Regions from separate parts of the Methylobacterium sp. Leaf106 genome, predicted to be linked through region 2. Evidence: predicted binding sites of a transcription regulator. Region 2 holds the regulator's gene; the other holds the start of a gene.
The links. The regulator PhoB, encoded in region 2, activates phosphate uptake and scavenging genes when phosphate is short. The targets are predictions, from matches to a motif close to TGTCATNNANCTGTCAT.

Region 1: a site for PhoB is predicted at 2,318-2,334, ahead of ASF34_RS08260 (acid phosphatase). Genes of this name have one in related genera too.

Annotation. Positions count from the first base shown of each region.
Region 1 is NZ_LMNB01000012.1:74,852-78,265, reverse strand. Features, by position in the region: gene ASF34_RS08270 (lipid kinase) at 1-398, shown strand, start outside; gene ASF34_RS08265 (TerC family protein) at 444-1,187, shown strand; gene ASF34_RS08260 (acid phosphatase) at 1,363-2,253, opposite strand; gene ASF34_RS08255 (alpha/beta fold hydrolase) at 2,399-3,280, opposite strand.
Region 2 is NZ_LMNB01000012.1:629,791-633,204, reverse strand. Features, by position in the region: gene ASF34_RS10700 (calcium-binding protein) at 1-1,554, shown strand, start outside; gene phoB (phosphate regulon transcriptional regulator PhoB) at 1,777-2,478, opposite strand; gene phoU (phosphate signaling complex protein PhoU) at 2,569-3,294, opposite strand; gene pstB (phosphate ABC transporter ATP-binding protein PstB) at 3,387-3,414, opposite strand, start outside.

The DNA.
Region 1 (3,414 bases), 550 kb from region 2:
TCACGGTCTATCTCGAACATGACGGGCTGACCGAGACCATCACCACGATCCAGGTCTCGGTGGGCAACGGCCGCCATTACGGCGGCGGGATGACCGTAGAGGAGACCGCCACGGTCGATGACGGCAAGCTCGATTTCTACAGCCTGGAGGTCACGCATTGGTGGCGGCTCATAGCGCTGCTGCCGGCCCTCCGTCGGGGCACCCAGGGCAAGGCCGCCGACGTGCGCGCCTTCAACACCACCGAGATTGTGGTGAAGACGAAGAAGCCTCGGCCGGTGAACACCGACGGGGAGCTCTCCACCTACACGCCGGCCCATTTCAAGGTCGTGCCGAAGGCCATCCGGATCTATGCGCCGGAACCCGCAGACCGCCCCGGCATCATCCCCGCCGCATCCTGATCTTCAGCCGCTTTCCGACCTGACGACGTTCGAGGTTCTCTCCCCGTGGATTCCCTTCTTCAACTCGCCGCAGACCCGACCGCCTGGGTGGCGCTCGCCACCCTCATCGTGATGGAGGTGGTGCTCGGCATCGACAATCTGATCTTCATCTCGATCCTCACCAACAAGCTGCCGGCCCATCAGCAGACCAAGGCCCGCCGCATCGGCATCGGCCTCGCGCTGGTCCTGCGTCTCGGCCTGCTCGGCACCGTCGCCTACATCGTCCACCTGACGCAGCCGGTCTTCGAGATCTTCGGCAAGGCCTTCTCCTGGCGGGACATGATCCTCATCGGCGGCGGCCTGTTCCTCTTGTGGAAGGCGACGAAGGAGATCCACGAGACCGTCGATCCCGATGACGGCCACGAGGATGCGTCCTCCCCGGTGGTGCTGAGCTTCGCCGCCGCCGTCGGGCAGATCCTGGTCCTCGACCTCGTCTTTTCCATCGACAGCATCATCACGGCGGTGGGCATGACCGATCACGTGCCGATCATGGTGATCGCCGTCATCACTGCCGTCACCGTCATGCTGCTGGCAGCCGACCCGCTGGCGCGCTTCATCGACGCCAACCCCACCGTGGTGATGCTGGCGCTCGGCTTCCTCATCATGATCGGCATGACGCTGATCGCGGAAGGTTTCGGCGCCCACGTGCCGAAGGGCTACATCTACACCGCCATGGCCTTCTCGGCCGGCGTCGAGGCTCTCAATCTCCTCGCCCGACGCCGGAGACGGAACAAGACGACGGCGGGGTAAGGGCGTAAGCCCCTTTCCTTCCGTTTCACGGGAAAACGAAGAAAGGCCCGACCGGGATCAACGGTCGGGCTTTTCTTCGTTTTGGCAAGATCGAAGGGGCTTGGCGGGTGTGTCGGGGCGCGCCCGGCGTGACCCGCGCTCAGGGGCTCGGCCGCCGCCGCGCCCCCGTAGCCGTCTACAGGATGGGTTCGCGCAGGGCCGAGGTCTCGCGGGCACAGATCGCCGCGTCCGGCGGCGAGCCTTCCTGCGACAGGTTCTTGCCGATCTCCGCCCGTGCCTTTTCGAGATCCGCGCGGAAGCCCGGATCGCCCTGGAGCGCGCTGACGACGACGCTTGCCGTCGTCCGGCCGGCTTCCACGTCGCTGGCCCAATGCACGCCGCAGACGATGCGGTTCTCGCCGTAGGCCTTGCCGCGGACGAAGAACTGCGTCGCTTTCTCCGGCACCAGTGCGGCGAGGATGGACGCGTAGGCCCACCCTTGCGTCGCATGGCTGGACGGGAAGCTGAAGGCATCGCCGAGCTCGCGGGTGCGCGCCACGCAGATCTCGGCCTCGTTGCCGACGAAGGGCCGCAGGCGACGGTAATGCTCCTTGAGCGGGCGGGTGGCCCGGCCGATATCGAGGCGGGTGCGTTCGAGCAGGGTCATTAGTGCCGGGGAGCGGGACTGATCGATTTTGCGGCCGAGCACGCAGGCGAAATCATCGAGGATGGCCGAGGGGCCGTCCGCCACATCCGCCGTGGCGAGTTCCCAGCGCGCGCTGCCCTTCAGGGCGCGGGTCCCTGCGAAGATGGTCTTGTCCGCCGTCTCCGCCGCCGATTGTCCCCGCGGCGGCGGGGGCAGGATCGCGACCGTATCGGGCGCGGTGGCGTCGGACAGATAGGGCGCGCGTGCCGGCATCTCCGGCGTCAACGGCGTCGTGGCGACGGCCGGCGCCGAACGAGGCTTTCCGCTCGTGGCTTTGCTGTCGGCCGTGTTCGGCGCGGGTGCCTGCGCCAAGGCAGGAGCCGCCATCAGGGCGCAGGACGTGAAGGCGAGCGACGCGAGAGCGGGAAACAAAGAATACATGGCGGCGGCTCAGGGTGAAATGCGTCGGGAATGGCAAGCGATAGGGGAGCCATAGGGTTCCTGAACGACACTCGTATGGCACCCTGAGCGCATGACATTTCGTCGATCCGTAACAGGTTTGCCCGCAGGTCCGCGCACGAGACCCCTATCGGATGCCGGCGAGGATCGCGGCGGCGACCTCTCCCGGATATTCCTCATGCGGACTCAAGGCCCCCGGAACCGAAGCCTTGGCCACATGGCCGGCGGCGATGAGAGCGTCCATCTCGGCGCCGGACCGGCGGGGCGCACGCTCCGGACGCAAAACCAGGATCGGCGGAAGTCCGTCCGCCTCGATCAGGGCGAGAAAGTCCTTGCGGACCTTGAACGGATCGAGCCCTCCGGTGACGAAGGCCGCCGTGCCGAAACGGCCCCCCGGCTGGAGCGTCACGGCGTGTTTGTCGGCGATGATGCCGGGCGTGACGTGGTCCGGATCGGCATAGACATGCGCGCGCATCATCCGGCCGATGATCGGAGGACTGATGTTGATGCGGTAGAGCGCCTCGCCCAGCAGCGGAAGTTCGATGGCCTTGCGGATGCCCGAGAGCCAGCCGCGGCGCGAGTCGCCCAGAGCGGTGGGCAGCGGCCCACGCCAGGTGGGTGCAATGAGGACGAGCCGGTCGAACACACCCGGATGCCGCCGTGCGGCCGCCACGAGATAGGGCCCCGCATGACCCGCCGCGATGCCGATGGCGTAGGGGCCGGGCAATGCCGCGAGCAGGGAATCCATGAAGGCGTGGAAGGTCTCCGGCTCCATGGCGATGCGGGACCGCGGATGGTTGCCGAAGCCGGGCCAGTCGGGAATGAGGCAACGGTAGTCGTGGCCCAGAATCTTGGCGAGGGGCCGCATCTCCGCTCGTGCCGAGATCGACGACAGGGCCGGCAGGAGTAGGGCCGCCGGGCCGCTCCCGACGATGTCGCAGGGAGTCGGGACCTTGCGCTCCAGCACGTCGAGCTGAAAGCCACGGGTGGAGTGGGCAGGCTCGATCATCGCTGGCAACGCCTCATCCGGGACGGTCTGTATCGGACGGAAGATCTAACGCGCCGGTCGCTGCCGCACAGGTCGGCCCTGTGTCGCGCCAGGGCCGATGAGGAGCGCCCGCCCCTCCTCTTTCCGCGACGGGA
Region 2 (3,414 bases):
CAACCGGACCCTTACCCCGGCGAGGGCCCCGGAGGCATCGTCACCCCCCCTCCCGTCATAACGACGATCCGGGCGGAAAAGGATCGCCTCCTGAGCATCGAGAACCTCGAAGGCAGCAGGTTCAACGACCGTCTCACGGGCAACGTCATGAGCAACACGATCCACGGCGGCGCCGGCAACGACGACATCGACGGTCATCTCGGTGCGGACCGGATGTACGGCGAGGCCGGCAACGACACCTACGTCGTCGATCAATCCGGCGATCGCGTCTTCGAAGCGAAGGATGCCGGGCAGGACACCGTCAAGACGAGCGTCAGCTACGTCCTCGCCGCCGGACAGGCGATCGAGACCCTGGCCACGGCGAAAGCGACGGGCACGGGCGCGATGAACCTCACCGGCAACGAGTTCGCTCAGGCGCTTGTCGGCAACAACGGCGCCAACCTCCTCGATGGCAAGGGCGGCGCCGACACGATGACCGGGTATGCGGGGAATGATACCTATGTCGTCGACAATGCCGGCGACGTTGTCGTCGAGGCGGCCGATCGCGGCATCGACGCCGTCCGCTCGTCCATCAGCTTGACCTTGGCGGCCAACGTCGAAAACCTCACGCTAGTCGGCACGGCTGCACTCAACGGCACCGGCAACGCTCTCGCCAACACTCTCACCGGCAATGCCGCCGCCAACCTCCTCGACGGCAAGGCCGGCGCCGACATCATGGCCGGCGGCGCGGGATCGGACACCTACATCGTCGACAATATCGGCGACAAAGCCGTCGAAGTGAGCGGCGGCGGTGACACCGACCTCGTCAAGGCATCCGTGTCCTTCTCGCTCGGGGGTTCCTACGTGGAACACCTGACGCTGACCGGCACCGAGAATCTCAGCGCCACCGGCAACTCGCTCGACAACGTCCTCAGGGGCAATGCCGGCGTCAACGTCCTCGACGGTAAGACGGGCGCGGACACGATGATCGGCGGTGCCGGCTCCGACACCTACATCGTCGACAACATTCGCGACAAAGCCGTGGAGGGGAGCGACGGCACCGGCATCGACCTCGTCAAGGCGTCGGTGTCCTTCTCGCTAGGGGGTTCCCACGTGGAGAACCTGACGCTGACTGGCACCGGCAACCTCAACGCCACCGGCAACACGCTCCTCAACGTGCTCAAGGGCAATGCCGGCGCCAACCATCTCGACGGTGGCCTCGGGGCGGATACGCTGACGGGTCTGGCGGGCGAGGATACCTTCGTGTTCAGCACGAAGCTCGGCGCGACCAATATCGACCACATCACCGATTTCTCGGCCGGGATCGACACGATCCAGCTCTCGAAGAGCATCTTCGCGGCGCTCTCGGCCGATGACCTCGCGGCGGCGTTCAAGGACCTGGGTGTGACCGGCGCGAAGATCGATGCGGACGACCGCATTCTCTACAATCGCGACACCGGTGCCCTGTCCTACGACGCCGATGGCAGCGGCACCACGGCCAAGGTGGTCCAGTTCGCCATCATCGACAACCACGATAAGGCGACGCTGACGCACCTCGATTTCCTGCTGGCGTAAGCGTCCCGACACGCCCTGGCCGAATGAGACTCATTCGGCCAGGGCTGCTCGGACGTTCAGGCCCCATGGTGCCCCCGAGATCATGCCGAAGCGGCCCGTAAAGAGTTCCGGGGTCGAACTCCCGGCCTCGTTGCCCGGTGGCAGCCCGCAGCCGCGGCGACCTCCCGTCGTCGAGATCCGGGCGCTCGTTCCAGGCGGAGCGGCGCGAAGCCGGACCCGCTCTCACTCGTCCGTCGAGAACATCTCGTCGAAGGAATAGCCGGAGCCGCGCACGGTACGGATCGGGTCGCTCTGGCGCGGGCGGTTGATGGCCTTGCGCAGGCGGCCCACATGCACGTCCACCGTGCGTTCGTCGATATAGACGTCGTGGCCCCAGACCCCGTCGAGGAGCTGCTCGCGCGAGAACACCCGGCCGGGGCTCTGCATCAGGAACTCGAGGAGCTTGAACTCGGTGGGGCCGAGATGGATCTCGCGGCCCTGGCGGCGGATGCGGTGGCTGACGCGGTCGAGTTCGATATTGCCGGCGATGAGCAGGTCCGCCACGTGGCTCGGCTTGGCCCGGCGCAGGAGCGCGCGGACCCGGGCGAGCAGTTCCGGCACCGAGAACGGCTTGACGATGTAATCGTCGGCGCCGGTGCCGAGGCCGCGGATGCGGTCGCCCTCCTCGCCGCGCGCCGTCAGCATGATGACCGGCAGCCGCTCGGTCTCGCGCCGGGCGCGGATGCGGCGGCACAACTCGATGCCGGAGAGACCGGGCATCATCCAGTCGAGGAGGACGAGGTCGGGAACCTGCTCCTGAAGGCGCAGATCGGCTTCGTCGCCGCGGGCGGCGGTGTCGACGACGAAGCCCTCCGCCTCGAGGTTGTAGCGGAGGAGAAGGGTGAGGGCCTCCTCGTCCTCGACGATCAGGATGCGCGTACTCATGCGGGTGTTTTCAGGGTGAGGGCGGCCGTCCCGTCACGCACGGGACGGCCGCGCGACGATCGTGCCGGAATGGCCCGACCGGAGGGACGGTCAGGCGCTGGCGGGCAACGACACGGTGGCGTAGTTCGATGCGTCGTTCTTCGGGCGATCCTGTTCGGCCAGTTCGTTCGTGCCGGTGACGAGGTAGTGGATCGTCTCGGCGATGTTGGTGGTGTGGTCGCCGATCCGCTCGATGTTCTTGGCGCAGAACAGCAGGTGCGTGCAGAACGAGATGTTGCGCGGGTCTTCCATCATGTAGGTCAGCAATTCGCGGAAGAGCGAGTTGTAGAGTGCGTCGATGGCGTCGTCACGCTCCCAGACGTCGAGGGCGGCCTTCACGTCCTGGCTCGCATAGGCGTCGAGGACGTCCTTCAGCTGCTCCTGCACCAGGTCGCCCATGTGCTGGACGGCGATGACGATCTTCTGCGGCTGGATCTGCTCGGCGATGGCCACCACGCGCTTGGCGACGTTCTTGGAGAGGTCGCCGATCCGCTCGAGATCGTTCGAGACGCGGATGGCCGAGACCGTCTCGCGCAGGTCGATGGCGAGGGGCTGACGCTTGGCGATGAGCAGGATCGCCCGCTCCTCGATCTCGTGCTGGAGGGCGTCGAGGCGCTTGTCGGCGCCGATCACCGCCTGGGCCAGGGGCACGTCCCGGCGCACCAGGGCGTTGCCGGAATCGGTCATCATCTTCTCGGCGATCCCGCCCATCTCGGAAATCGAGCGGCGCAGGTTTTCCAGTTCCGTATCGTAGGAACTGACGATGTGGTTGGGCATGCTCGCACTCCTCGACCGAGGCCGCCTCGGGCGGCCTGCATCGCGTAGGATCGGGATCGGGTCCGGTGCCGCGGAACGCGGCCCCGGCGGGCTCAGCCGAAGCGGCCGGTGATGTAGTCC